3 regions of the Kitasatospora sp. NPDC032150 genome follow, and region 3 is predicted to be linked to each of the others. Evidence: riboswitches for the same ligand, from Rfam matches in the RefSeq annotation. Region 3 holds a riboswitch; each other region holds the start of a gene.
The links. A riboswitch is a leader RNA that binds a small molecule or an ion and turns the genes downstream of it on or off. The one in region 3 is predicted to bind cyclic di-AMP.
Positions count from the first base shown of each region.

Region 1 (9,447 bases), on a different contig from region 3:
GGTACTGGCAGAACGATCTATCAGATCTATCACCGGATAGACCATCATGCACGTGCATCCGGCGCTTGCATATGCCAATAGTGCGACTGCACGTGAATCGACTCTTGCATCTGCAGTGAGCGCAGAGGACCATGGTGCACGTGCACCTGCACATCCCTGGCAATCCCGCGGGCTCCACGTCCGACCCCTCGCGCGACTCCGCACACCCACTCGGCCGCGTACCAGCACGGTCGGCCGCGCGTGCGCGCGTGTGGGCCGTCGAGGAGGCTGGCGCGCGGCCGAGCGAGTCGGAGGTGACCGGCATGACCCCCCTGGGTCCAGCCGTGTCCGCCCCCTTATGGGAGGAGCTCTTCATGGGCACCGGTACGGCTGTCCTGGCCGACCCCCACGTGGTCACCTGTACGCTCGCACCACGCTTCGAAGCCGTCAGGACCGCTCGCGAGTTCGCCAGATCGACCTTGACCGGCTGGGGCCTCGGTGAGCTGTTCGACGATGTCTCCCTGGTCGCCTCGGAGTTGGTGACCAACGCCCTTCGGCACGCCCTCGGCGCCCGCCGGGACGAGTGGTCCGCCATCACCCCCGGCCTGCCGCCGACTGGTGCGCCACAGGCCGCCGACGAGTCGCTGCCGATCCGAATAAGCCTGGTGCACCGCGCACCCCAGGTGGTCTGCGCGGTGAGCGACCCGAGCTGCGCCGGGCCGATCGCCCGCGAGCCCGACTTCGTCGCCGAGTCCGGCCGGGGGCTGCACCTGGTCGACTCCTTCAGTCGCTCCTGGGGTTGGCACCCGCTGGCCGGTGCGGGCAAGGTGGTCTGGGCCCTGTTCGAGGCCAAGGCTCAGCCCGAGCTGGCACTGGCACCCTCCGGTCGGCACCGCCGCTCCGCCTGAACCGCCCGGCCCGGCCGGTCGGGCCGAGCATCCCGGGGTGGGCCGCCGCTCCGCCGCCGCCCATCGCATCCGAGCGACCCGGCCACCCCTCAGCCGCCGGTCACATCCTCCGGGTTCACCACCCGATCTCGGGACCCGCCGCACATCCGGGCGGACGGCCACATCCACCGGCCCCGAGCCGCTCTCTCGCCGATCCCGCAGGTCTCCTGGCGGCAACCGCGGCCCAGCGGCAACCATGAACCGGCAGCGGCGGTGGACCGGTGCGAGCCCGCGGGCGGCCCCGAACCACTCGACGCTCGTCCTCCACTCCGCGCTCCTCCGAGCATCGCTGCGGGCCGCGACGGCCCGGACGGCCCCCGAATGCCCGCGAAGACGATGAAGGCCGTCGTGGCTGACGGTCCCACGACGGCCTGTAAGCGGCAGAGGGCTGACGGCGGTTCAGGCCGTCAGATGGTCGAACTCCCCGTCCTTCACGCCGAGCACCATCGCGGCGATCTCGGCCCGGGTGTATATCAGCGCCGGCCCCTCGGGGAAGCGCGAGTTGCGCATCGCCACCTCACCGCCCGGCAGAGCGGCGAACTCGACGCAGTTACCCTGCGAATTGCTGTGCCGGCTCTTCTGCCACACCACGCCTTCGAGGTCCGCAGCCGCCATGCCGTTGTACGTTTCCTGCATCTCCTGCACCGAATTCTCCCGACCTGCCGGGCTTACGCCCTACTTGACGCGATGATAGCTCCAGTGCACGTGCATCAGCACGGGACATTGCCCGTGCAGTCAAGCGTGTCGGAATGTGTGCCAACCACTCCACTTGATCCGGCTTTGACGGAACGTAAGTGGACATAGCCCAGCGAATCACAGTTCGCCCGATGACTGCCCGTACTGGGCTCGCGCCATCGTGTTGATCTTCGTGCGCCCGGCGCCGAACACCCACACCGCACCCCGGGATCACCTGTGAGGCACGTCACCCAGGACGGCAGCTGACTGCTTTTCGGTTGCGCGAAGCGACAGGTCGTCAGCAAGGATTGGGTAATTTGATGGCAATTGTCCCGATTTCGCGCGGGCTCGGTGCCCACTCTGGGGATCCGGATGCAGTCCTGCCTGCCGAATGTCTTACGATCTCCGCCATGAGCACCGCAGCCATCCCGGGCGCGCCACTGCCCGTCCGCACTCCAGGCTCCCGTGCGCGGGGGCGCCACCGCCGTCCCGAGCGCCCCGAGATCCCGGCCGGTTCCCCGGCACTGGTGCTTGCCGTCCCCGCCTCGGCCGGGCCCGAGGCGAGCCCGATAGTCGAGGAACTGCTCTCCATCGTGCGCGGCGAGCAGCCCGGCATCGAGACCGCGGCCGGCTACCTGACCGGCGAACAGGCCGACGCCGACACGACGGAGGACCTCGCGACCGGCGACGGCCAGGCCGCCCCGACCGTGGCCGAGGTACTCGCCCAGGCCGCCGAGGCGGGCATGCCCGCGCCGGTCGTGATTCCGCTACTGGCCGGTCCGCACGGCTTCCTGACCTCCCTGCACAAGCTGGCCGGGGAGACCGGGGCGACCGTCACCGATGTGCTCGGCCCGCACCCACTGCTGGCCGAGGCGGTGCACGTACGGCTCTCCGAGGCCGGCCTGGCCCGCGCCGACCGGGCGCGCCTGTTCGCCATCACCACTGCGGCGGACGGCGTGGTCCTGACCACCGTCGGCGGCGAGGAGTCCGCCGCGGCAGCCGGGATCACCGGCGTACTGCTGGCCGCCCGGCTCGCGGTACCCGTGGTGGCCGCCGCCCTGGACGCGCCGGGTTCGGTCGCCGCCGCGGTCGAGCACCTGAAGGCCACCGGCTCCCAGCGTCCCGCACTGGCCCCGCTGGTGATCGGCCCCGAGGCCGACCCCGAGCTGCTGGCCGCGGCAGCCGAGGAGACCGGCTGCCCGAGCGCAGCCCCGCTCGGCGCCTACCCGACCGTCGGTCAGCTGATCGCGTCCACCTACCTGGCCGCGCTCAACATCCCGGGCCCGGGTGAGGCCCCGGCCCCCGTCGCGGAGCAGCCCGCCGACTGAGCACCCGACAAGACCGTACGAGAGGCCCCCGCGAGGGGCCTCTCGGCGTTTCCGGGGCCCCCGCGGGTCCGCGCCCCGCTCGGCCCAGATCGAGCGGGGCGCGGGCTCCCGGGGCCGTAGGGCCGGAGCCGGGTGGCCAATTGGCGAACCTTGCATGACATTTGCCCCATTGGCTCACAACTCGGACATTTGCCACCGACCCCTCCGTGGGCCCCATTGACCCGGACCCCACTCCCCCTCGGGGGCTTTTCAGAACCTTCACAACCGGTCGCCCGAACCCCCGGGAATGCCACGGCATCACCTGAAAGGGGAGCAGATACCCACTCCGGCCGCACACCTGAAAGAGTCCCATCGGATTTCCTGGAAATGCCGGTGCGCATTCGATCTTGAATAATCCGCGAATAGCCTGTGAGGGAACTCACAGGTGTTTGCGGATTCAACTTAAGTCTGCTTAACGTGCTCTCCGTTCGTTGACACACGGACCCAGCTCTTCCGGAACGCCGAGTCCTGCCGCCGGAGCAGCTGGCACCGCAGAACGCACCGACGGCAGGGGCGGGGGAACCAGGTAAGTCGCCCGAGAGCCGGCCAGTATTCGGCCGGTTCCGGGCTAGGGGTGAAGCCGTGCGCAGCACGGCCGGGCAACTCCAGCCCGAATCCGACAGCTCACCTCGCAGGCGTGGGAGAGGAACGCACCTTCATGCTGCCCATCAACGCCAACAAGCGTGCCCGCCGTCTGATCGCCGCCACGGGTGTGGTCGGTCTCGGCCTGTCGATCCCCGCCCTCGCCGCCTCCGGTGCCTCCGCCGCTTCCGTCTCCACCTGGGACAAGGTCGCCCAGTGCGAGAGTGGCGGCAACTGGAGCATCAACACCGGCAACGGCTTCTACGGTGGCCTGCAGTTCACCGCCTCCACCTGGGCCGCCTTCGGTGGCACCCAGTACGCCCCGCAGGCCAACCTGGCGACCAAGGCGCAGCAGATCGCCGTCGCCGAAAAGGTCCTCGCCTCGCAGGGCCCCGGCGCCTGGCCGGTCTGCTCGGTCAAGGCCGGTCTGACCAAGGACAGCGCTCCTGCCCAGGTCGACACCTCCGCGCCTGCCGCCACCCCGGCGCCGGCCACCGCCCCGGCCACCCCGGCTCCGGCCGCCACGCCGAAGAGCGCCCCGACCGCCGCCCCGCAGGCCGCGAACGGCGCCAAGTACACCGTGGTGGCGGGCGACTGGCTGTCGTCCATCGCCACCAAGAACAACGTCGACGGCGGCTGGCAGAAGCTGTACGACCTCAACAAGTCGGTGCTGACCCAGGGTCCGGACATGATCTTCCCCGGCCAGCAGCTGGCGCTCGGCAGCACCTCGGCCGCCGCGCCGAAGCAGGACACCCAGAAGCCGGCTGCCAAGCCGAGCAGCTCCAGCACCCCGGCTCCGGCGCCGGCTCCGGCCAAGCCCGCCACCCCGGCTCCGGCCGCGACCGGCAGCAAGGCCGCCGCGGTCAACTTCGCGCTCTCCAAGGTCGGCCAGGCCTACGTCTACGGCGGCAGCAGCGACGGCGGCTGGGACTGCTCCGGTCTGACCCAGGCCGCCTACCGCCAGGCCGGCATCTCGCTGCCGCGCGTCGCCGCCGACCAGGCCGACGTCACCACCAAGGTGTCGCTGGACAACCTGCAGCCGGGCGACCTGCTGTTCTGGTCCAACAACGGCAGCAACTCGGGTGTCTACCACGTCGCCATCTACATCGGTGCCGGCAAGTACGTCGAGGCTGCCAACCCGAAGGCGGGCGTGAAGATCGAGACCATCGCCAACTACGCCCCGGACTTCGCCGGCCGCGTCTGACGGTCCCGGCTCTCCGCGTGAGGCCGCTGTCCCCGGTGCTCTGGTCGGCGCCGGGGACAGCGGCCTCACGGGATCCCGTGTGCACGGGGCGGCTCGGTCACACGGTTCCCGCCCACTCGTGGTCCCCCGCCCGCTCGTGGTTCCCCCGCCGCGGGCGGGCACCGCATCAGATGCTCGGAAAACCCGTGTGCCGCGCGGGCTGGTGGCTCGGTTCCCCACCCTCTAACGTCGGTTGCGCCTGCAGCCACGGGAAGGGGAACGCCATGACGAAGGTCACCGTCAGTCTCGACAGCGATCTGGCGATCGAGGCGATGCTGCTGTCCGGCACCAGGAGTCCGCAGGACGCGGTTGAGTTGACCGTCCGCGACTACCTGTCCACCGGCCGCCGTACCGAGGCGCGTACCGGCGACGCCGCCGACGCGCACCGGGTCGGCCAGGGGCGGCGGCCCGCCGCCGAGGAGGGCTGAGAGGCGGTCACCCGGCGCTGCCCGGTTCGTCTGCCGCACCCTCGCCGTGGTCCTTGCCGTTGCCCCTGCCCTTGCCGGGCTTCCTGCCACGGCCGGGCCAGCGTGCACGGGTGAAGACCATCAGTCCCACGAAGATCACCCCCGCGATGATCGCGCCGATCAGGGTCGAGCCGCGGAACCAGGGCGCCCGGACGTCCATCACCCGCTCTCCGGCGTGTGCTGCGCTGCCGCTGCCCGCCGCGATGCCGAGCGTCCAGAGGTTCGGCATCGCCAGCAGCAGGGCGAGCACCAACCAGGCCAGCGTCACCTTCCAGGGCCGCCGCCGGTGCAGGCCGGCCCACGCCGCCAGCAACGGCAGCAGGGTGAAGCAGATCCCGAAGACGAGCCCCAGCAGCAGTCCCGCGCTCAGGTGCCCGTTGACCATGTTGCCCACCCGCTGCGCCCACCAGCGCGGGATCGTCGCGGCCCAGGCGAAGTAGACGACCGCCCCGGCGACCAGCAGTCCGCCGCCGAGCAGCAACCGCCTGCGCCAGACCGGTGCCGCTGCGTTCTCCCCCGTCCGACCAGCTCTCATATCTCGATGCTGGCGACCGGCGGGCCCACTCGCAGCGCGAGCCGAGGCCCCCTGCCCGCCGGTGTCCGGCAGACGGGCCCAGCGGACGGTCGATGGCCCTCGGACCCGGCATTACTCCATCCAGGGGACGGTGCAGGCCCCAGTACGGGCACCGGCCCGTGACTGCGCACCAGAACGGGCACCGGCCCCGTGGCAGCGCGCACTTCCATGACGGCGCGCCCCTCGAACCCCGAAACGGCAGCGCGTCGGCCCGACGGGCAGAACCCGACGGACCGACGCGCGCCCGGGGCCTCACTACCTCCGGGTCTTCAGCCTTCCCAGCCCCTCAGTGCGCCCGGGCCCCGGTGGAGCCCCGCATCACCAGCTCCGGCTGGAACATGAACTCGGCACGCTGTCCGGGGTTCCCCCCGACCTCCTCCAGAAGCGCGTCCACCGCGGCCGTGGCCATCGCCTCGACCGGCTGACGGATGGTGGTCAGCGGCGGCTCGGTGAAAGCTATCAGTGGCGAGTCGTCGAAGCCGACCACCGAGATGTCCTGCGGGACCGAGAGACCGCGCTGGCGGACCGCGCGGATCGCGCCGAGCGCCATCATGTCGCTGCCGCAGACGATCGCGGTGCAGCCCTGGTCCAGCAGGGCGCCCGCGGCCGCGTGTCCACCCTCGACGCTGAACAGCGTGTGGTGGACCAGGGCTTCGGCCTCCTCCTCGGTCCTGCCGAGCAGTTCCCGGACGGCCGCGGTGAAGCCCTCGATCTTCCGCAGCACCGGGACGTACCGGCGCTGGCCAACCGCCAGTCCGATCCGCTCGTGGCCGAGCTCGACCAGGTGCTGCACGGCCATCCACATCGCGGCCCGGTCGTCCGGCGAGATGAACGGTGCGGAGATCTTCTCGCTGTAGCCGTTGATCAGCACGAACGGCACCTGGCGACCAGTCAGCTTGGCGTAGCGGTCGTGGTCGGCGGTGGTGTCGGCGTGCAGCCCGGAGACGAAGACGATGCCGGCCACGCCGCGGTCGACCAGCATCTCGACCAGTTCGTCCTCGGTGGACCCGCCCGGCGTCTGGGTGCACAGCACCGGGGTGTACCCGTGGCGGCTGAGCACCTGCTCGATCACCTGGGCCAGCGCGGGGAAGATCGGGTTGCTCAGCTCGGGGGTGATCAGACCGATCAGGCCCGCACTGCGTTGGCGCAGCCGGGTCGGCCGCTCGTAGCCGAGCACGTCGAGCGCCGCCAGCACGTTCTGCCGTGTGGTGGCGGAGACGCCCGCCTTGCCGTTGAGGACGCGGCTGACGGTGGCCTCACTGACCCCCGCCTGCGCCGCGATGTCCGAGAGTCGCGCCGTAGTCACGGTCCCGAAGCCTATTGCAACCATCTCAGACCGCCCACCACGTGGTGCTGTCCGGTTCCAGCACGGCCTGACCGCCGGTGACCTCGGTGCTCCCGACCGAGCTGAGCAGGACCCTGCCGGGGGCGGTGACGCTGACGGGTTCGCCGGTGGTGTTCACGGTGCACACGAAGGAGGTGCCCTCCTCGCCCGCCTCCGGCGAGGAGGGGCCCTCGGCGCTGTCCCGGCGGAAGGCCAGGGTGCCCTCGGGGCTGTCCAGCCAGGTCACCTCGCTGCCCGCGCCGAGCGCGGGCTGGGCCCTGCGGACGGCGAGGGCGGAGCGGTAGAGCTCCAGGGTGGAGGTCGGGTCCCCGGTCTGCGCCTCGACGCTGAGTTCGGCCCACTCGGCGGGCTGCGGCAGCCAGGACGGCCCGCCCGCCACCGGCCCGAAGCCGTAAGGGGCCTCGGTGCCGGACCACGGGATCGGCACCCGGCAGCCGTCGCGGAAGCCGTCCTGACCGGCCTGGCGGAAGAAGGACGGGTCCTGGCGGACCTCGTCGGGCAGGTCGGTGACGTCCGGCAGGCCGAGCTCCTCGCCCTGGTACAGGTAGGCGGAACCGGGCAGGGCGAGCATCAGCAGGGCGGCGGCACGGGCGCGGCGCAGGCCCAGTTCGCGGTCGCCGGGGGTGCGGATCTGGGTGCCGCCGGGCGGGTTGCCGAAGCGGGTGGCGTGCCGGGTGACGTCGTGGTTGGAGAGCACCCAGGTGGTGGGGGCGTCGACCGGGCGCATCGAGTCCAGCGAGAGGTCGACGACCTCGCGCAGTGCCGTGGCATCCCAGTAGGTGCTCAGGTACTGGAAGTTGAAGGCCTGGTGCAGCTCGTCGGAGCGGACGTAGTTGGCGGTGCGCTCGACGGTGGGGGTCCAGGCCTCGGCGACGCCGATCCGCTGGCCCGGGTACTCGTCGAGGATCTTCCGCCAGGAGCGGTAGATCTCGTGCACGCCGTCCTGGTCGAAGAACGGCATCACGTCGTTGCCGAGCAGCTTGAGCTGGTCGCCCGAGCCTATGTCCGGCAGTCCGTCGGCCTTGACCAGGCCGTGCGCCACGTCGATCCGGAAGCCGTCGACGCCCATGTCCAGCCAGAACCGCAGGATCGAGCGGAACTCGTCGGCGACGGCCGGGTTCTCCCAGTTGAAGTCGGGCTGCTCGGGGGCGAACAGGTGCAGGTACCAGTCGCCCGGGGTGCCGTCGGGGTTCTTCGTCCGGGTCCAGGCCGGGCCCCCGAAGATGGACTCCCAGTCGTTGGGCGGGAGTTCACCCGTCTCGCCCTTGCCGGGGCGGAAGTGGTAGCGGTCGCGCAGCGGGGAGGCAGGGCCCTCGCGCAGCGCGCGCTGGAACCACTCGTGCTGGTCCGAGGAGTGGTTGGGCACCAGGTCGACGATGATCCGCAGGCCCAGCTCGTGGGCGTCGCGGATCAGCGCGTCGGCGTCCAGCAGGGTGCCGAACATCGGGTCCACCGCGCGGTAGTCGGCCACGTCGTACCCGGCGTCGGCCTGCGGGGAGGCGTAGAACGGCGAGAGCCAGACCGCGTCCACGCCGAGGTCACGCAGGTACGGCAGGCGGCTGCGGATACCGGGCAGGTCGCCCATGCCGTCGCCGTTGGAGTCGGCGAAGCTGCGCGGGTACACCTGGTAGATGACCGCGTCACGCCACCAGCCTCTACTCTCACCGGCGTTCGCGGCGGTCGGCGCTGCGGCGGGCCGGGAGGTGTCGGCCAGGTTCTGGGTCATCGGACAAGTCATCCTTTGAGGAATCAGAGGAAACGGCTGCTGATCAGGCCGGGTGGCGATCAGGCCAGGTACGGATCAGGACTTCGCGGCACCGGCGGTCAGGCCGGTGACCAGGTGCTTCTGGACCAAGTAGAAGAACAGCGCGGCGGGCAGCGCGATCAGCACCGAGGTGGCGGCCATCAGGTGCCACTGCGCGTCGTGCTCGCTGATGTAGGTCTGCAGGCCCACCGCCAGCGTGTACTTGTCGGAGCTGAGCATGAAGGTCGAGGCGAACGGCACCTCGGCCCAGGCGGTGAGGAAGGAGTAGAACGCGGCGACGGCCAGGCCGGGACGGGCCAGCGGCATGATCAGCCGCCAGAACGTCCCGAACGGGGTGAGCCCGTCCACCCGGCCGGCCTCGTCGATCTCCACCGGGATGGTGTCGAAGTAGCCCTTCATCAGCCAGGCGCAGTACGGGACGATGGTGCCCGCGTAGGTGAGGATCAGGCCGAGGTAGTTGTCCAGCAGGTTGAGGCTGGACAGGATGGTGTACATAGGCACGA
Region 1 covers NZ_JBVIMH010000012.1:188,342-197,788, reverse strand. The annotation lists gene ACZ5ON_RS16915 (ATP-binding protein) at 354-887, shown strand; gene ACZ5ON_RS16910 (DUF397 domain-containing protein) at 1,326-1,562, opposite strand; gene ACZ5ON_RS16905 (sirohydrochlorin chelatase) at 2,012-2,929, shown strand; cyclic di-AMP (ydaO/yuaA leader) riboswitch at 3,449-3,621, shown strand; gene ACZ5ON_RS16900 (transglycosylase family protein) at 3,606-4,754, shown strand; gene ACZ5ON_RS16895 (hypothetical protein) at 5,018-5,221, shown strand; gene ACZ5ON_RS16890 (hypothetical protein) at 5,229-5,795, opposite strand; gene ACZ5ON_RS16885 (LacI family DNA-binding transcriptional regulator) at 6,121-7,164, opposite strand; gene ACZ5ON_RS16880 (glycoside hydrolase family 13 protein) at 7,166-8,905, opposite strand; gene ACZ5ON_RS16875 (sugar ABC transporter permease) at 8,981-9,447, opposite strand, start outside.
Region 1: linked by a shared signal. The riboswitch ahead of ACZ5ON_RS16900 (transglycosylase family protein) and the one ahead of ACZ5ON_RS15535 (transglycosylase family protein) in region 3 are both predicted to bind cyclic di-AMP.

Region 2 (9,447 bases), on a different contig from region 3:
CAGCACGGCCCGTCCCGGCCCGGCCGGTCCCGGTTCTGGCTCCATGCCGTCCGACCCTACAGCGGGCCCCGGCCACGGGTGCGGCGCCCGCACGGAGGCCGTACCCCCGGGCACCGGCTACGGTACGTAGCGTGAACCACGATCTGCAGCTCACCCCGGGTACCCGCACCACCGATCTGCTCGCCTGGGCGGCCGAGCACGGGTACGAGCCGGTGCCCGAAGAGGCGCTGCGGACGGTGCTCACCCTGCTGGAGCTCGGCGACGCACCGATGCACGAGGGCTTCCCCGAGCTGAGTTCGCCGCTGCTGGAGCAGCTGCTGTACGAGCAGCTCTACCTGTACGTACAGCCCGCGGCCGAGCCGGAGGCGTACGGGCGGGCCGTGCGACTGCTGATCGATCATCAGCGGGCGGCCCGGCGACTGAACGCCAAGCGGCACGCCAGGCTGCACGCGGAGGCCGAGTGGCAGGGCGAGCTGCTCTGCGACCTGCTGCGCCGGCCGCACCTGCTGACCTGGCCCCGGCTGTACACGCTGCTGCTGCGCGCGGACGGTGTGGACGTCGGCGACGCGGCGGCCGTACGGGTCTGGCTGGAGGAGTTCCGCGCGCTGACGGAGGACCAGCGGATCGCGCGCTTCGCCTGGCTGGAGGAGCTGGGGCCGATGGAGCCGGTGCGGGGGGACGAGGGCTGGAACCGGGCGCGGGTGCTCTCGGTGGGGATGGCCACCGACGGGGCACGACTGCTGCTGGAGAACCGGCTGATGCAGCGCAGCTACCGCAACCTGGCCGGGCGGAACGCGCTGGGCCTGCCGATGCCCGACGAACTCGCCGGTGACTTCGAGAGCTTCGAGGCGGCGGTGGCGGCGGAGGCGCTGCGGCTGTGCGGGGAGTGGACGGTACCGGGGCTGCCCGAGCTGCTGGTGACGGAGTTCGCGGACCTGGCGCCGGAGCCGGAGACGGCGGAGATCGAGGAGTACGTGGCGGGCACGGACGCCTGACCGGCCGGCCGCCGTACGCCCGGCGACCCGCCGCACCGTGCCCCGGCACCAGGGTGCACCGGGCCCGGCCGGGGGGCCGGGGCACGCCCGGCGGCCTGGGGCCGTTACGGCTGGAGGCCGTGGGAGTGGAACCAGGCCAGCGGGTCGACCGGGGCGCCCCCGGCGGGGCGGACCTCCAGGTGGACGTGGGGGCCGAGGGGCACGCCCGACGGCAGGCCGCGGGAGTGCCCGGTGGCGCCGACCCGGCCGAGCTGGGTGCCCGCGGTGACCCGTCCGGACACGGCGGAGATGGCGGAGAGGTGGCAGTACCAGATCTCGGTGCCGTCGGGCAGGGTCTGGATCACCCGGTAGCCGTACGCGCCGGACCAGCCGGCCGCGGTGACGGTGCCCGCACCGACGGCGGTGACCGGGGTGCCGGTGCGGGCGGCGAAGTCCAGGCCGGTGTGCGGCTGGGACCAGTGCGAACCGGCCTGGTCGAACCGCGCCGCGAGCGTGTGGCCGTCGACCGGCGGCCGGAGGGTGCCGAGCCGGGCGCGCTCCTCGACGGCCTGGGCCTCGGCCTGCTGGACGGCCCGCTTGGCCTCGGCCTCCTGGGCGGCGGCCAGCCGGGCGGCCTCCTCCGCGCTGGTGCGCTCTCCGTCGGCCTGCTGCTGGATTCGGGCGGTGAGGGTGAGTCCGGGGTCGGCGGCCAGGACGTGGTCCGAGGCCGTGTCGGGGACGGAGAAGGCCGGCGCGGGGGCGGGCGGCTGGGTGGCGGTGGCCGCGGCGGCCGGTCCTGCGGTGGCGAAGCCGGTGGCGCCGAGTCCGGCGGCCATCGCGGTCACGCCGAGCAGCGAGCCGCTGCGCGACTGGCGGGGCATCCGGTGCCGGGCCGCACCGTCGGCGTCGGCGGCCGGTTCCGGCGGAAGGTCGAGCAGCTGGGTGCCGACCCCGACGCTGCCGACCCCGAGGTTGGCAGGGCTGTGCGACAAGGACGCCACCGGGCGCGCTCCTTTCCTTCCTTCGCGCCGACCGGGTTAGCTGACGGGTTCGGAGCAGGAAGGTCTCCTACGAGTGGGCGGGCCCACCCGATTCACCCCAGGAACGTGGTTCCCCGGCTCCCGGACCCACCCACGGGGCGGATCTTGGGGATTGGGCGACGGCGCACGGTGCCGTTCGGGTACGGCGTTGCCGACCGCGCTGCGTTATCAAACGTTAATCCGAGAAGGCCATGATTCCAAGCTGCACGCCTGGTGAAGTCCTTGGCTCCTGAGGCGCAATGGGCGATTTGTGACTATTGACCAGATCGCCCCATGACAGCCCGTTATCCACCAGGGGAATCAGCCCTGGGCCCGGCGGTCCCGCTCGGCGAAGGTCGTACCGGCGATCGCCCAGTTCTCGCGCGGCACCTCCTCGATCGCCACCCAGATGCTCTCCGGCTGCACGCCGGTCGCCCGGGCGTACGCCTCGGTGAGCTCGCGGGCGATCTCGGCCTTCTGCTCCTCGGTGCGGCCGGCCAGCTGCTTGACGTTGATGAACGGCATGACGGCCCCTCAGGTTCGGGTTCGGCGGTCAGCCGCACCGTATCGCACGACCCCGGAGCGCCAATGCCCGGAAGGCCCCGGACGGCGAGCACCCCGCCGGAGTCCGCGAGTGCAGTCACCGCAGTCACCGCAGCCCCTTGACGGCTAAAGCTATTAGCCATAGCTTTTTGGCTACAGAAAGCAGCGACACCACTGCGGAGGCTCACCATGCCCGGCACCCAGCACCCCGACACCCGGTTCCTCGACGTCCCCGGCGGCAGGATCGCGTTCGACGACAGCGGCACCACCGCCGGCGGCGCCCCCGTGGTGCTGCTGCCCGGGATGCTCGAATCCCGTGCCCTGTACCGGCTCCTGCGGCCGCTGCTCACCGCGGCTGGCCACCGGGTGATCACCATGGACCCGCGCGGCTTCGGCGAGTCCTCGATCGCCTGGGACGACTACTCCCCCGGTGCGGTCGCGCACGACGTGCTCGCCCTGCTGGACCACCTGGGCGTCGCACGGGCCGTCCTGGTCGGCCACTCGTACACCTGCGCCACCGTGGCCAAGGCGGCCGGGGCCGCTCCCGAGCGGGTCGCCGGGATCGCGGTGATCGACGCCTTCTTGGAACACTCGCCGAACGCCTTCCAGCGGGCACTGATGAAGGCACTGGCCCCGCTGGTGCTGGCCTTCCCCGGCATATGGGGCTCCGCCCAGCGGTACTACTACCCCTCGCGCAGGCCCGTCGACTTCGAGAGCCACCGGGCCCACCTGGTGGCGGCGCTGCGCACCCCCGGCCGGAAGGCCGCCACCCGGGGCCAGCTGGAAGGCGACTCCATCGCCGCCGGGTCGGCGGCGGCGGTACGCTGCCCGGCCCTGGTGATCATGGGCAGTAAGGACGTCGACTTCCCCGACCCGGCCGCGCTCGCCGACCGGCAGGCCGCCGCACTGAGTGGCCGTAAGGTGATGATCGACGGTGCCGGGCACTACCCGATGGCGGAGTTCCCCGAGGCCACCGCCGACGCCCTGCTCCCCTTCCTGCACGAGGTCGCCTGATGCCCCGGGTCGGACTCACCCCCGCCGCCGTCGTGGGCCACGCCCTCGAACTGATCGACGAGGAGGGCCCCGAGGCCCTCACCCTGGCCGCCGTGGCCGCCCGCGCGGGCGTCGCCACCCCGTCCCTGTACAAACACGTCAGCGGCGGCCTGGCCGAACTGCGCCGGCTGATCGCCGTCCGGGTCACCGAGGAACTGGCCGAGCAGCTGGCTGCGGCGGTGCTGGGGCGCAGTCGGGACGAGGCGGTCGAGGCCCTGCTGGCGGCCTACCTGGACTACGCGGGCCGCCACCCGCGCCGGTACGCCGCGCTGCCGCAAGCGCCCCAGGAGGACGAGGACCTGCAGTACGCGGCCGGCCGGCTGGTCGGGGTGATCCTGGCGGTGCTGCGCGGATACGGCCTGGAGGGCCCGGAGGCGATCCACGCGGCGCGTACCGTGCGCTCGATGGCCCACGGCTTCGCCTCGCTCTGCGCCGGCGGGGCCTTCCAGTTGACCGAGGACCTGGCGGTGACCCGGGAGCGGCTGATCCGGGTGCTGACCGAGGGGCTGCGGGCCTGGCCCGCCTGAATGCGGCTTCAGGGAGGGCGGCGGCTTGACGCCGACCGGGCCCGGGGCACAGGGTGGCCCAACGGGGCGGAGCCGTGCGGCGGTTCACCGGCGGGGGCCTGCCGGAAGGAGCCCGCAGCGGGTCGCGTACCGTGGCAGGGCCGATCCGGACGGACGCCGCGCACGCATCGGTGCGGACCCGGGGATTCGAGACCGAACTGTCGCACACCGCCGGTCGCACCGGCGGTGTGCCTGGGTAGGTACCGTCCGGGCGGCCCGCATCGCGCCGCCGGGGGCGTGGGCCGCGGAGCAGGCGGCCCCGAGGCACGATCACGAGGAGGAGGGCGGCATGACGCAGACCACGCGGACCACCCGTCCCGGTACCGGTCCCATCCCGGAGCAGCTCCGCCCGGCCGCGGCCGTACGGCCGCCCCTCGGCAGCGGGCTGGCCGACACCGCGCGGCGCGCCTTCGCGATCGCCCGCGGCCTGCGCTCACTGCGGCCGGTCCCCGCCCGGGCCCAGGAGCCGTACGGGGAGAGCGACGGCCAGTAGCCGCGGCCCCGGCCGAAGGGACACCCCTCGTGCCGACGCGACATTCACCGGGATCCGGACCTGCGACGCTAGATTGACCTGAGCAGGCGGATGATCAGCGGCCTGGCCCGAGTCTCGGCGGAGGTCCTCGTGCCCGCAGTCACCACGGTGGCACGACAGCTCGCCGGGGCGCTGCGGCGCGGCGCCTACGGACGCTGGCTGAGCCGGCTGCTGGACGGCGACCCGCAGGCCGAGTGGCTCGCCCTCGGTCTCCTCACCATCAGCAGTGCGCTGCTGACCCTGCTCGCCATCGCCGCGCCGAACGACTGCCCGCCGTCGGCGCTGGCGCTGCCGCTGCTGGTCGGCGGCTTCCTCCTGCACATCCGCCTGCAGGCCATGCTGCTGGTCCCGGTCGGGCTCGGGCTGCTCGCCCAGTGGTTGCTGCGCGTGCCCCTCGGAGTGCGCCTCGGCTCGGCGCTGATGGTGGCGCTCGCCGCGGTGATCGGGCTGCTGATGTCCCGCCACCGCAGCCGGCTCGGACTGCGCGGCACCCGGGGCGACACCATGCTGCTGGAACTCGCCGAGCGCACCCGGGACCTCGGCCGCCTCCCCGACCGCCTGCTGGACTGGCGCTTCCACCGGGCCGTCTCCCCGGTCAGCGGCGCGTTCTTCGCCGGTGACTTCCTGCTCACCTCGCAGCGGCCCGACCGGGACCTGCTGGAGGTGGTCCTGGTCGACGTCTCGGGCAAGGGCAGCCGGGCCGCCGCGCGGTCGATGCACCTGTCCGGGGCGTTCGCGATGCTGCTCGGCTCGGTGCCGCCCGAGGCCTTCCTGCCCCGAGCCAACGACTACCTGGCCGCCGGCGACTGGGAGGACGAGTTCGCCACCGCCGTCCACCTCGCGCTCAGCCCATCGACCGGGCGCTACCGGCTGTTCAACGCCGGGCACCCGCCCGCCGCGCACTACCACCGCGCGAACGGCGGCCGCTGGGAGCTGCGCGGCGAGAGCGGACCCGCGCTGGGGATCTTCGCAGGGACGCGCTACCCCCCGAACGCCGGGCGGCTCGCGTACGGGGACTCGCTGCTGCTCTACAGCGACGGCCTGGTCGAGGTGCCCGGCGAGGACATCGACGAGGGCATCGGGCGACTGCTGGAGGCGGCCGCACCGCTGCTCCGGTACGGCGGTCCGGCCGATCCGGCGGCGGAGCTGCTGCAGACGGTCGCCCGCAACGTCGCCGACGACCGGACGGTGGTGATCGTGCGCCGGCTGGGCGCGGGCAGCTGAACCGGCCGGAGGCGGCCGGGCGGTGCCGCGATCCGGGTGGTCCCCCGTCCGCCGGCCCGGCACCGGATCACCGGATCACCGGATCACCGGATCGAGCGAAACTACCGACAGGTAACCGGATTTGAGCTGTCGCGGGGGTGAACTGTAGCCCGATCAGGCCAACTTTGGTCCTAGTTGAGCTGTCCAGCAGCAGAAATGTCGCGATCGGGTCACTGAACGTCAGATACGTTCACACATACGTAGGATCATCCCCCTAGAATCCCCGGCGTGACGATGACTCAGTGGTGCGGTCCGGCTGCCGGCGTGCTCGCCGCCCTCTCCCTCCTGGCCGCCGCACGGTACCGCGCGGTCAGTCGTACCCTGAGGGCCCGACTCCACACCCAGGAGCAGGAGTTCGCCGCCCTGCGCGCACAGTTGCAGAACGAGACCGAACTGCGCAGCAGCGAGCACGCCGCCATCGAGCGCGAGCAGGAGCTCAACGCCTCCACCCGCCGGGCCTTCCTCAGCGTCGCCCGGCGCATCCTGGTGATGGCCCACGACCAGCAGGCCGGCCTGGACGAGATGGAGCGCCGGCACGACGACCCGGCCCTACTGGAGGGGCTGCTCAAGGCCGACCACGCGGCCGCCCAACAGGCCCGCCTGGCACAGACCCTGGCCGTGCTCTGCGGCGCCCGGGCCGGACGGCACTGGCCCGAACCGGTCGCGCTGGAGGACGTGGTGCGCGGCGCCCAGTCCCGGATCCTGCCGTTCCAGCGGGTGGTGATCCGCAGCCGGATCGAGACCGCCGTGGTCGGCGCCGCCGCCGAGGCGCTGATCCACGCCATCGCCGAACTCCTCGACAACGCTACCCGGTACTCGCCGCCCAGCACCCAGGTCCACGTCACCCTGATGCCGGTGCACAACGGCGCGGTGATCGAGATCGACGACGCCGGGGTCGGCATGTCCGAGCAGGCCGTCGAGAAGGCCGCCGCCGCACTCGCGGGCGGCGGCGCCATGGAGGTCTCCCGACTCGGCGAGGTACCGCAGTTGGGGCTGGCGGCGGTCGGCCGGCTCGCCGAGCAGTACGGCTTCCGGGTCACCCTCAGCTCCGCCCCCTCGCCCTACGGCGGGGTGCGGGTGGTGGTGCTGCTGCCGACCCCGCTGCTCACCGACCCGCTGCCCGGGCCCGCCACCGGACGGAGCACGGATGCCTTCGAGCGCCCGGCGGGAGCGGGGACCGGCCGCCAGGAGCCACCGGTGGACCGGATCCCCCGGCAGCAGCGGCTCGCCCCGCAGGAGCAGGTACCCGCGCCCCCGTCCACCCCCGGCGGCCTGCCGCGCCGGGCCAACCGGCGGCACGCCGCCCCCGCGCCCGCCGACGGCCCGGACGAGACGACCCTCGAACTGCCCGTGCCACCGCGTTCCGCACGCGACGCGCAGACCTTCATGTCCCTCTTCCAGGCCGGTACCGCCGACGGCCGCTCGGCGGCCCGCGAGCAGACCCGGCCCGACGGCCTCCCCGCTTCTCCCCCCGCTTCCCCTTCCCCCCAATCCCCCCAGCACTCCGGAGAGTTCCATGACCACCACTCCTGACCTCGGCTGGCTGCTGGCCGACATCATCAGCGTTCCCGAGGTGCAGCACGCCGTCGTGGTGTCCAGTGACGGCCTGGAGATCGGCCGCAGCGAGCGGATCGCCCGCGACGACGCCGAGCGGCTGGCCGCCGCCTGCTCCGGCCTGCAGTCGCTGGCTCGCGGAGTGGCACAGGGCTTCGGCGGCCGGCAGAGCACCACCCGCCAGATCATCATCGAGTACGGCGGCGGCTACCTGTTCATCGTGGCCGCCGGAGCCGGCGCCCACCTGGCCGTGGTGACCAGCGAGGCCGTGGACGCCGGCCTGGTGGCGTACCAGATGCAGATGCTGGTGGAGCGGATCGGCACCCATCTGACCAGCCCGCCGCGGGTGGAGGCGGCCTTGGGGGAGGCGCGTTGAGCGGCCCGGTCCGGCCGTATGTGATCACGGGCGGCCGGAGCCGGCCCAACGGACCCGACCAGGAGCTGGCGCTGGAGAGCCTGATCAGCGTGGACCCGGCCATCCTGATCGACGAACTCCTGCATCGGCAGCCCGGGTTGAACCGCGAGCACCGGCGCATCCTGCTGCTCTGCCGGGAGTTGCTCTCGATCGCCGAGGTCGCTGCCCACCTCGGCCTGCCGCTGGCCGTGGTCAAGGTGCTGGTCGGCGACCTCCGGGACCTCGGCGCCGTCCAGGTCCTGCCCCCCGCAGTCCCACCCGTACCGCAGGCCAAGCGCCTGCCCGCAACCCTCCTGGAAGAGGTGCTCGTTGGCCTCCGCCAACTCCGCTGAGCCGGTCTACCTGCCGTCCACCGTGCAGGGCGCGGTGAAGATCCTGATCACCGGTCCGTTCGGGGTGGGCAAGACCACCCTGGTCGGCTCGCTGAGCGAGATCACACCGCTGCGCACCGAGGAGACCATGACCGCCGCCGGCGTGGACGTGGACGACCTCACCGGCCGCCCCGAGAAGACCACCACCACGGTCGCGCTGGACTTCGGTCGGATCACGCTCAACCCCAGGCTCGCCCTCTACCTCTTCGGCACCCCCGGGCAGCAGCGGTTCTGGCCGCTCTGGGATGACCTCTCGCGCGGCGCGCTCGGCGCGATCGCGCTGGTCGACGCCCGGCGGATCGAGGAGAGCTTCGACGTGCTCGGGCAACTGGAGGAGCGGCGGATCCCGTTCGCCGTCGCCGTCAACGCCTTCCCCGACACGCCCGCCTACCCCGAGGAGGAGCTGCGCGCCTCGCTCGACCTGCTGCCCGAGGTGCCGATCCTCAGGTGTGACGCCCGGGACCGCCGGGCCGCCTACGACGTCCTGATCGACTTCGTCGACCACCTGCACTCCACCACGGCCCTGGAGCTGCAGCCATGACGACTCCCCAGCAGGACAGCCTGGTCCAGCCGTCGGAGCCGACCGGCGCGCCGCCCTCGGCGGATGTGCCGGGCCACCCCGCGGGCGCCCCGGGCGGACCGGAACACCCCGGGGCGGGCAGACCGTCCGGCGCCCGGGTCCCGCCGCCCGGCTGCCCGATGCACGACAAGCTCGGTAGCGCACCGCTGTACGGCGCCTCGGTCTCCGACGACCCGCACGGCCTCTACGCCAGGATGCGGGCGGAACACGGCGCGGTCGCCCCGATCGAGCTGGAGCCCGGAGTCGAGGCGTGGCTGGTGCTCGGCTACGCCGAACTGCTCGAACTCACCCGCAACGAGCAGCTGTTCTCCAAGGACTCACGCCGCTGGCGGGTACCCCGGGAGGGCAGGCTCAAGCCCGACTCGCCGCTGCTGCCGATGACCTCCTGGCGGCCCACCCTGCTCACCCTGGACGGTGCCGACCACCAGCGGCTGCGGGGCGCGGTCGCCGACACCCTGGCCCGGATCGACCACCGGCAACTGCGGCAGCTGACCGAGAACGCCGCCAACTCCCTGATCGACGGCCTGGGTCCGGACGGCACCGCCGACCTGATCGCCCAGTACGCGCGCCGCCTGCC
Region 2 covers NZ_JBVIMH010000006.1:21,751-31,197, forward strand. The annotation lists gene ACZ5ON_RS09425 (GNAT family N-acetyltransferase) at 1-45, opposite strand, end outside; gene ACZ5ON_RS09430 (hypothetical protein) at 132-995, shown strand; gene ACZ5ON_RS09435 (M23 family metallopeptidase) at 1,100-1,975, opposite strand; cyclic di-AMP (ydaO/yuaA leader) riboswitch at 1,987-2,143, opposite strand; gene ACZ5ON_RS09440 (tautomerase family protein) at 2,315-2,518, opposite strand; gene ACZ5ON_RS09445 (alpha/beta fold hydrolase) at 2,726-3,550, shown strand; gene ACZ5ON_RS09450 (TetR/AcrR family transcriptional regulator) at 3,550-4,116, shown strand; gene ACZ5ON_RS09455 (hypothetical protein) at 4,445-4,648, shown strand; gene ACZ5ON_RS09460 (PP2C family protein-serine/threonine phosphatase) at 4,778-5,911, shown strand; gene ACZ5ON_RS09465 (sensor histidine kinase) at 6,185-7,483, shown strand; gene ACZ5ON_RS09470 (roadblock/LC7 domain-containing protein) at 7,467-7,880, shown strand; gene ACZ5ON_RS09475 (DUF742 domain-containing protein) at 7,877-8,251, shown strand; gene ACZ5ON_RS09480 (GTP-binding protein) at 8,229-8,831, shown strand; gene ACZ5ON_RS09485 (cytochrome P450) at 8,828-9,447, shown strand, end outside.
Region 2: linked by a shared signal. The riboswitch ahead of ACZ5ON_RS09435 (M23 family metallopeptidase) and the one ahead of ACZ5ON_RS15535 (transglycosylase family protein) in region 3 are both predicted to bind cyclic di-AMP.

Region 3 (9,447 bases):
TCACGACCCTGTCAGCTACGCGCCGTCCGCCGACAGCCCCTCCTTCCCCCTGTCCGCCCCCTATCCGCGATCCGCGCGCCCCCGGGGCCGTGGGGCGCCGTCACGGAGCCGCCGGCCGCCCGCGTGGAGCCGGCCGCCCGTCGCCGGATACCGTCGAGACATGCCGGAAACGCCCGACTCCACCCCGCAGCCCGAGCTCTTCACCTGGGAGTTCGCCGCCGACCCCTACCCCGCGTACGCCTGGCTGCGCGAGCACAGCCCGGTGCACCGCACCACGCTGCCGAGCGGGGTGGAGGCCTGGCTGGTCACCCGGTACGCGGACGCCCGGCAGGCGCTGGCGGACGGCAGACTGTCCAAAAACCCCGCCCACCACAGCGAGCAGGCGCACCGCAGCGGCCGGGTCGGGATCCCGGGGGAGCGGCAGGCCGACCTGATGACCCACCTGCTGAACATCGACCCGCCGGACCACACCCGACTGCGCCGGCTGGTGTCGAAGGCGTTCACCCCGCGCCGGGTGGCCGAGTTCGAGCCGAGGGTGCAGCAGCTGACGGACCGGCTGATCGACGGCTTCGCCGCACGCGGTTCGGCCGACCTGATCCACGAGTTCGCCTTTCCGCTCCCCATCTACGCGATCTGCGACCTGCTGGGCGTCCCGCCGGAGGACCAGGACGACTTCCGGGACTGGGCCGGCATGATGATCCGCCACCACGGCGGCCAACGCGGCGGCGTGGGCCGGGCGGTGAAGCGGATGCGCTCGTACCTGGCCGAGTTGATCCACCGCAAGCGGGCCGACCTCGGCGACGACCTGATCTCCGGCCTGATCCGGGCCAGTGACCACGGCGAGCACCTCACCGAGAACGAGGCCGCCGCGATGGCCTTCATCCTCCTCTTCGCAGGCTTCGAGACCACCGTCAACCTGATCGGCAACGGTCTGTACGCGCTGCTGCGCGACCCGGGGCAGCGCGCGCTGCTGCAGGAGTCCGTGGCACGCGGCGAGAAGGAGCTGCTGGCCACCGGGGTGGAGGAACTGCTGCGCTACGACGGGCCGGTGGAGCTGGCCACCTGGCGGTTCGCGACCAGTCCGCTGACCATCGGCGGGGTGGAGATCCCGGTCGGCGACCCGGTGCTGGTGGTGCTGGCGGCCGCGGACCGCGACCCGGCCAGGTTCGCTGCGGAGAACACGCTCGATCTGGCCCGGAAGGACAACCCGCACCTGGGATTCGGACACGGCATCCACTACTGCATCGGCGCTCCGCTGGCCCGGCTGGAAGGCCAGATCGCGCTGGCGACCCTGCTGACCCGGCTGCCCGACCTGACCCTTGCCGCCGACCCCGCAGAACTGCGCTGGCGCGGTGGTCTGATCATGCGTGGCCTGCGCGAACTCCCGGTTTCCTTTACCGCGCGACAGGGCTGATCTTCCCCGTAATCCGGAAGTCATTCTCGGGATTTCGGTGAGATGTGCCACATGGTCCGCGCCGCCTTCCGGACACCCGGCAAGCCGGGCGTGTCGGGCTGACGGCGTGTCGGATGTGTCCTGATTCGCCGATCTGTGAATGCGCATCAAACCGGACAAATCTGCATCGTCTGTAAGCACATATAAACACAACGTAATTCCCGTGTGATGTACGGGATATGAGCTTGTGATTGGTGCGACGGTATGCGTAGTCTCCGATGAGTTCGCTGCTGCGAACCCCGTTGCGCGGAACGCCAAACCTTGCCCATCGCGCCTCGGGACACCGACCAGAACCCTTGGGCAAGGGCGGGGGACCCAGGTTTCGTCGCCGTTCCCACGGCTTGGGGTGAAGCCGCGTCGGCAGGGCAGGAAGCGTTCCTGTCCCGCTCGCCGCGGCCGGGCCAACCTCCCGGTCCGAACCCGACAGCTCACCTCGCAGGCGTGCGGAGAGGACACCTTCATGCTGTTCACCGGTTCGGGCCGTCATCGTCGCAAGACCCAGGCCGAGAAGGCCATCGCCGCCGCCGGTGTGGCCGGCGTCGGTCTCGCGCTGCCGCTGCTCACCGCCACCGGCGCACACGCCGCCTCCGTGCCGACCTGGGACAAGGTCGCCGACTGCGAGAGCGGCGGCGACTGGAGCATCAACACCGGCAATGGCTTCTACGGCGGACTCCAGTTCACCTCCAGCACCTGGAAGGCCTACGGCGGCGGCCAGTACGCGAGTCAGGCCAACCAGGCGAGCAAGGGCCAGCAGATCGCGATCGCCGAGAAGGTCCTCGCCTCGCAGGGGCCCGGCGCCTGGCCGGTCTGCTCCGTCAAGGCGGGTCTGTCCAGGGGTGGTTCGGCCGCCGACGTGGACACCGGCAGCCACACCCGCAGCTCCGGCTCGGGCTCCTCGGGCTCCTCGGGCTCCTCGAGCTCCTCGGGCAGCAAGAGCAGCACCAAGAGCTACAAGAGCCAGTCCTCCCAGGACGCTTCGCGCACGGCCGCCACTCCGTCCTTCCCGGGCAAGGCCGGCTACGACGCCGAGTCGGGCAAGTACTGGTACCAGAAGAGCGGCGGCTGGTACTGGACCAGCCACCAGAGCATCTACGAGCAGTTCGCGGGCGGCGCCGCCGAGAAGGCCCCGGCGCAGAGCCCGGTGTCCGCCGCGGCCACCACGCAGAGCGCCGCCACCGGCGACTACACCGTCAAGGAGGGTGACACGCTGTCGGGCATCGCCCGGGCCCAGCACCTCTCCGGTGGCTGGCAGCACCTCTACGACGCCAACCGCGCCACCATCGGCGGCGACGCCAACCTGATCCTCCCCGGCCAGGTGCTGAAGCTGGGCTGACCCCAGGTGGCATGAGGGGCCGTTTCCGCCGCCGTCGCGGAAACGGCCCCACTTGTCGTGCTTGTGGTCATTCAGGTGAACTACCGACTGGTAGAGCGGCCACACGCTGAGACGGAGCCAAGGGCAGCGTGGCCCGGAGGCCCGGTGCGGTTAGGCTCTGGTCGTAACGACTCCGCAATCGTCCGCAGACTGCACCCCCTGTCCGTAGGACCTGCTTCCGCTAGGAGATGCCTCGTGCCGTCCATTGATGTCGTCGTAGCCCGTGAGATTCTCGACTCGCGCGGCAACCCCACGGTCGAGGTCGAGGTCGGCCTCGACGACGGCAGCACCGGTCGTGCCGCTGTCCCGTCCGGCGCCTCCACCGGCGCCTTCGAGGCCCTGGAGCTTCGTGACGGCGACAAGAACCGCTACTTCGGCAAGGGCGTGGAGAAGGCCGTCCTCGCCGTCATCGAGCAGATCGGCCCGGAGCTGGTCGGTTACGACGCCACCGAGCAGCGCCTGATCGACCAGGCCATGCTCGACCTGGACGCCACCCCGGACAAGTCCTCGCTCGGTGCCAACGCGATCCTGGGCGTCTCCCTCGCCGTGGCGCACGCCGCCTCCGAGGCCAGCGACCTGCCGCTGTTCCGCTACCTCGGCGGCCCGAACGCGCACGTGCTGCCGGTTCCGATGATGAACATCCTCAACGGCGGTTCGCACGCCGACTCCAACGTCGACATCCAGGAGTTCATGATCGCGCCGATCGGCGCCGAGTCGTTCTCCGAGGCCGTCCGCTGGGGCGTCGAGGTCTACCACACCCTCAAGGCCGTGCTGAAGGAGCGCGGCCTGTCCACCGGCCTGGGCGACGAGGGCGGCTTCGCCCCGAACCTGGACTCCAACCGCGAGGCCCTGGACCTCATCACCGAGGCCATCAAGAAGGCCGGCTACACCCCGGGCAAGGACATCGCCCTGGCCCTGGACGTCGCCGCCACCGAGTTCTACAAGGACGGCGCCTACCAGTTCGAGGGCAAGGCGCTCTCCTCCGCCGAGCTGATCGACTACTACGCCGACCTGGTCGCCAACTACCCGCTGGTCTCCATCGAGGACCCGCTGAACGAGGAGGACTGGGACGGCTGGAAGGCGATGACCGACAAGCTGGGCGACAAGGTGCAGCTGGTCGGTGACGACCTGTTCGTCACCAACCCGGCCCGCCTGGCCAAGGGCATCGAGACCGGCACCGCCAACGCGCTGCTGGTGAAGGTCAACCAGATCGGGTCGCTGACCGAGACCCTGGACGCCGTCGAGCTGGCCCAGCGCAACGGCTACCGCTGCATGATGTCGCACCGCTCCGGTGAGACCGAGGACGTCACCATCGCCGACCTGGCCGTCGCCACCAACTGCGGCCAGATCAAGACCGGTGCCCCGGCCCGCTCCGAGCGCGTCGCCAAGTACAACCAGCTGCTGCGCATCGAGGAGATCCTCGACGACGCCGCCGAGTACGCGGGCCGTTCGGCCTTCCCGCGCTTCCGCGCCGCGGAGTAGCAGGCACAGTACGCACGAGGGCTGGTCAGCGACGGCTGACACCTGCGTCCGACCGGATGAGGTCTGACACGGACGGCTCGTGATCGGTGCCCCGCCACCCGACCCCGTAGGGTTGGGCGGCGGGGCACCGGCGCGCGGTGCCGACGGGAGGGGTACATGGCGAGGTGGAAGATCCCCGGGATCGCCGGGCGGCCACGGTTCACCAGCAGGGCCACGGTGCTCGTCCTGGTGCTCTGCTCGCTGGTGGCGATCCTCGCGTACCCCACCCGCCAGTTCATCGCGCAGCGCTCGGAGATCAACGCACAGCGCGCCAAGGCCGAGCGCGCCACCCAGCAGGTCGAGCAGCTCCGCAAGGAGCGGGCCCGCTGGCAGGACCCGGAGTACGTGAAGGCGCAGGCCCGCGAGCGGCTGCACTACGCACTGCCGGGTGAGACGCCGTTCGTGTCGGTCGACCCGAGTCCGCCCGCCACCGCACGGCCCGCACCGGGCGCGGTGGCAGCCGGCCCGGCCGCCAGGTCCGCCGTGCCCTGGTACACCAATGTTTGGGACTCGGTCGCGCTGGCCGACGCACCTGCCGCGGCCGACGCGGCTCCCAGCGCCGCCCCGTCCACTGCCCCCGTACCCGCCACCCGCTAGAGACAGCACCTCCATGACCTCTGAGAACCCTCCCGTTTCCGACACCGACATCGCCGCCATCGCGGCCCAGCTCGGCCGAGTGCCGCGCGGTCTGCGCGCGGTCGCGCACCGCTGCCCCTGCGGCAACCCGGACGTGGTCGAGACGGCACCCCGGCTGCCGGACGGCACGCCCTTCCCGACCCTGTACTACCTGACCTGCCCCAAGGCCGCCTCGCTGATCGGGACCCTGGAGGCGGACGGCGTGATGAAGGAGCAGACCGCCCGGCTCGCCGAGGACCCGGAGCTGGCCGCCGCCTACCGACACGCGCACGAGGACTACATCGCCCGCCGGGACGCCATCGAGGTGCTCGAGGGCTTCCCGAGCGCGGGCGGAATGCCGGACCGGGTGAAGTGCCTGCACGTGCTGGTCGGCCACTCGCTGGCGGCCGGGCCCGGCGTCAACCCGCTCGGCGACGAGGCGCTCGGCATGCTGGAGGACTGGTGGGCCAAGGGCCCGTGCGTGAGCGCGGCCGAACTCGCCGAGAGCGCGGCCGAGGTGGCCGAGCAGCGGGCCAGGACCGAGGACAACGCCGCCGTCATCGCCGCCAAGGAGCAGAAGGCCGCCGAGCGCGCCGCGAAGAAGCGCAAGGCAGAGGAGGAGAGCGAATGACCGCCACCCGGGTCGCCGCGATCGACTGCGGTACCAACTCGATCCGTCTGCTGATCGCCGACCTCGACCCCGAGACCGGCGCGATCGCCGACCGCGACCGGCGGATGATCATCAACCGGCTCGGCCAGGGCGTGGACAAGACCGGCCGGCTGGCACCCGAGGCGCTGGAGCGCACCTTCGCCGCCTGCCGCGAGTACGCGGCGGTCATCGCCGAGCACGGGGTCGGACCGGACCGGATCCGGATGGTCGCCACCAGCGCCTCCCGGGACGCTGAGAACGCCGAGGAGTTCCGCAAGGGCGTCCGGGAGATCCTGGGCGTCGAGCCCAGGGTGGTCAGTGGCGAGGAGGAGGCGCACCTCTCCTTCATCGGCGCCACCAAGGAGCTGACCGGCGGCGCCTTCGAGCCCCCGTACCTGGTCTTCGACCTGGGCGGCGGCTCCACCGAGTTCGTGCTGGGCCACGAGGACGTCGAGGCGGCCCGCTCGGTGAACATCGGCTGCGTCCGGATCACCGAGCGGCACTTCGCGGGCACCGAGCTGCCGACGCTGGGTCAGATCTCCGCAGCCCAGGCCGACATCCGGGCCGCGCTGGACCAGGCCGCCGAGGTGGTCCCGCTGGACCGGGCGGCCACCCTGGTCGGCCTCGCGGGCACGGTCACCACGGTGGCCGGCATCGCGCTCGGCCTGCCGGAGTACGACTCCGCCGCCATCCACCACTCGCGGCTGTCGGTCGAGGCCGTCCGCGAGGTGACCGGCCGCCTGCTGAGCTCCAGCCACGAGCAGCGCGCCGCCATCCCGGTCATGCACCCGGGCCGGGTGGACGTGATCGCGGCCGGCGCCCTGGTGCTGCTGGAGATCATGGAGCGGACGGGCGCCGCCGAGGTGGTCGTCAGCGAGCACGACATCCTGGACGGCATCGCCTGGAGCATCGCCTGACCGCGGTCGGTCCAAGCCGGTCCCGGGGCGCCCTCGGCGGCCCGGGGCCGGTCGCCGGCAGGGGCACCGGGAAAACCTTCGTGAATTTCTTCACATGAAGATCCAGTCTTTCGTCGCACTTTGCTGCCCGCTACGTCCGTTATGGGGGACCGAAGGTCGACTCGCTGACCGGCTCGTTGGACCGCAGGTGGGGTTCCCGGCTGGCCGGTGAATTCGAAATGGCGCGCGGGAACCCCCGCGTCACCAGGATCGTTGCTGCTCAGGAGCGCCGTCCGCGTTCCGGTGCTCACCGCGGACCGCGCGGGGTCGTGAATGCGCGTCAGGCCCGGCCGGACGTGGCCGCGTAGTGTAGCAGACAGTGTCCAGCGCAATGTGACGGGGCTCACGAAAGGCCCGTCGGGCGGTGCTGGATACTTTCCGATATGAGCACCACGGAGCGTCCTCGCATCCTCATTGTCGGCGGTGGTTACGTCGGCCTGTATGCCGCGATGCGCATCCTCAAGAAGATGCGCTACGGAGAGGCGACCGTCACGGTCGTCGACCCGCGGTCGTACATGACGTACCTGCCCTTCCTCCCGGAGGCGGCCGGCGGCAACGTCGCGCCTCGCAACCTCGTCGCGCCGCTGCGCACGGCCCTGAAGAAGGCGGAGGTGCTCACCGGTTCCGTTACCGGTGTGGACCACGCCCGCAAGGTCGCCACCATCCAGCCCGCGGCCGGCGACTCCTACGAGCTGCCCTTCGACTACCTGGTCGTGGCCACCGGCTCGGTCTCCCGCACCTTCCCGATCCCGGGTCTCGCCGAGCACGGCATCGGCATGAAGACGGTCGAGGAGGCCATCAGCCTCCGCAACCACGTCATGTCGCAGCTCGACAAGGCCGAGTCCACCACGGACGAGGCGGTCCGCCGCAAGGCGCTGACCTTCGTCGTCATCGGCGGTGGCTTCGCCGGCGTCGAGACGATCGCCGAGATCGAGGACATGGCCCGCGACGCGGCCAAGATCTACAAGACCGTCAGCCGCGACGACATGCGCTTCATCATGGTGGAGGCGGCCAACCGCATCCTCCCCGAGGTGGGCCCGGACCTCGGCCTGTGGACCAAGGAGAAGCTCGAGGAGCGCAACATCGAGGTCTTCATCGAGACCTCGATGGACTCCTGCGTCGACCAGCACGTGGTGCTGAAGAACGGCGTCGAGGTCGACGCCTCCACCATCGTGTGGACGGCGGGCGTCAAGCCCAACCCGGTCCTGGCCAACTTCGGCCTGCCGCTCGGCCCGCGCGGCCACGTGGACACCGCGCCGACCCTGCAGGTCCAGGGCTTCGACTACGTCTGGTCCGCCGGCGACAACGCCCAGGTGCCGGACCTCGCCGCCGGCGAGGGCGCCTGGTGCCCGCCGAACGCGCAGCACGCGTGCCGCCAGGCCGTCGTCCTCGGTGACAACGTGGTGGCCGGCATGCGGGGCTTCCCGCAGAAGGAGTACAAGCACAAGAACCTGGGTGCGGTCGCCGGTCTCGGCCTGCACAAGGGTGTGGCGATCCTCTTCGGCAAGTACAAGCTGAAGGGCCGCCCGGCCTGGTGGTTCCACCGCCTGTACCACGGCGCCATGGTCCCGACCATGAACCGCAAGATCCGGGTCTTCACCGACTGGACGCTGGCGATGTTCCTGAAGCGCGAGACGGTCGGCCTGGCCGAGATGGAGAAGCCGTTCAGCGCCTTCCAGGAGGCAGCAGGCCCCGCCCCCAAGCCCGTCGAGGCCGCCAAGCCGGCCGAGAAGGAACTCGCGAGCAGCAAGTAAGCGACCAGATCCGGGCGGAGGAGTAGCCCGGGTACGAGTCGGAGGCCCTCCGCCCGGCGGTGTCGCCGGACCACGACCTCCGTGGTGCTCAGCCGGCCGTGCGACCGGGCGGAGTACAGAAGTACCGAGAAGGCCCCTGCCGGAACCCTCCGGCAGGGGCCTTCCCCTGTGTGCGCGCGGGCCGGGGCGGGCGGGGAGCGGCTCCGGAACTCGCTCGGCTGGTCTGCTGCTTGGTGCTCGTCGCTTGCCGCCCGGCACTTGGCGCTTGTTGCCTGCCGCTTGTCGCTAGGTGCTCGGCGCTCGCCGCCTGCGGCGCCGGTGCGCCCACCAGCTCGCTGCGGGGTGCGTCAGCCGGTCCGGCCGGGTGGCCGGTGGCGTGCGGAGACAACGGGAATGCCCCCCGCCGAACCCTTCGGCGGGGGGCATTCCCGTTGTCCAGCGGACCGTCAGTCGGTCTTGATGCTCTCCAGGATGTTCAGCTTGGACGCCTGGCGGGCGGGCCACAGGGCGGCGAAGAGGCCGACCAGTCCGGCCAGGGCCAGGAAGAGCAGCAGCTCGCCGTAGGGGATCACGGTGCTGAGGGTCGGCAGGCTGGAGATCAGGGTGCGGTTGATCGCCCAGGCGGCGAAGGTGCCGAGTGCGACGCCGATCACCGCGCCGAAGAGCGAGATCACCACCGACTCCAGCCGGACCATCCGCTTGATGCCGCGGCGGTCCAGACCGATCGCACGCAGCATGCCGATCTCACGCTTGCGCTCGAAGACCGACATGGCCAGGGTGTTGATCACGCCGATGACCGCGATCACCACGGCCATGCCCAGCAGGCCGTACATCATGTTCAGCGCGAAGGTGAGGATCTTGTTGAACTCGTCGCGCATGTCCTGCTTGGTCTTGACCGCGACCACCGGGTTGTTGCCGGTGGCGTCCTTGATGGACTGCTTGAGGGTGGCGTTGGGGCCGTCGGTGCCCTTGACCAGGACCTCGCTGAGGTAGGGCTGCTCCACGTGCTTGGTGAGCTCGGGGTTGGCCACCAGGACCTCGGAGACCATCGCGTTGCCCTCGTACACACCGCCGACCGTGAGGGTGCCCTCGCTGCCGGGGCGGAAGTCCACCTTGACGCTGGAGCC
Region 3 covers NZ_JBVIMH010000011.1:104,016-113,462, forward strand. The annotation lists gene ACZ5ON_RS15530 (cytochrome P450 family protein) at 161-1,414, shown strand; cyclic di-AMP (ydaO/yuaA leader) riboswitch at 1,729-1,909, shown strand; gene ACZ5ON_RS15535 (transglycosylase family protein) at 1,914-2,786, shown strand; gene eno (phosphopyruvate hydratase) at 3,021-4,307, shown strand; gene ACZ5ON_RS15545 (FtsB family cell division protein) at 4,464-4,943, shown strand; gene ACZ5ON_RS15550 (DUF501 domain-containing protein) at 4,957-5,592, shown strand; gene ACZ5ON_RS15555 (Ppx/GppA phosphatase family protein) at 5,589-6,527, shown strand; gene ACZ5ON_RS15560 (NAD(P)/FAD-dependent oxidoreductase) at 6,950-8,320, shown strand; gene ACZ5ON_RS15565 (ABC transporter permease) at 8,767-9,447, opposite strand, start outside.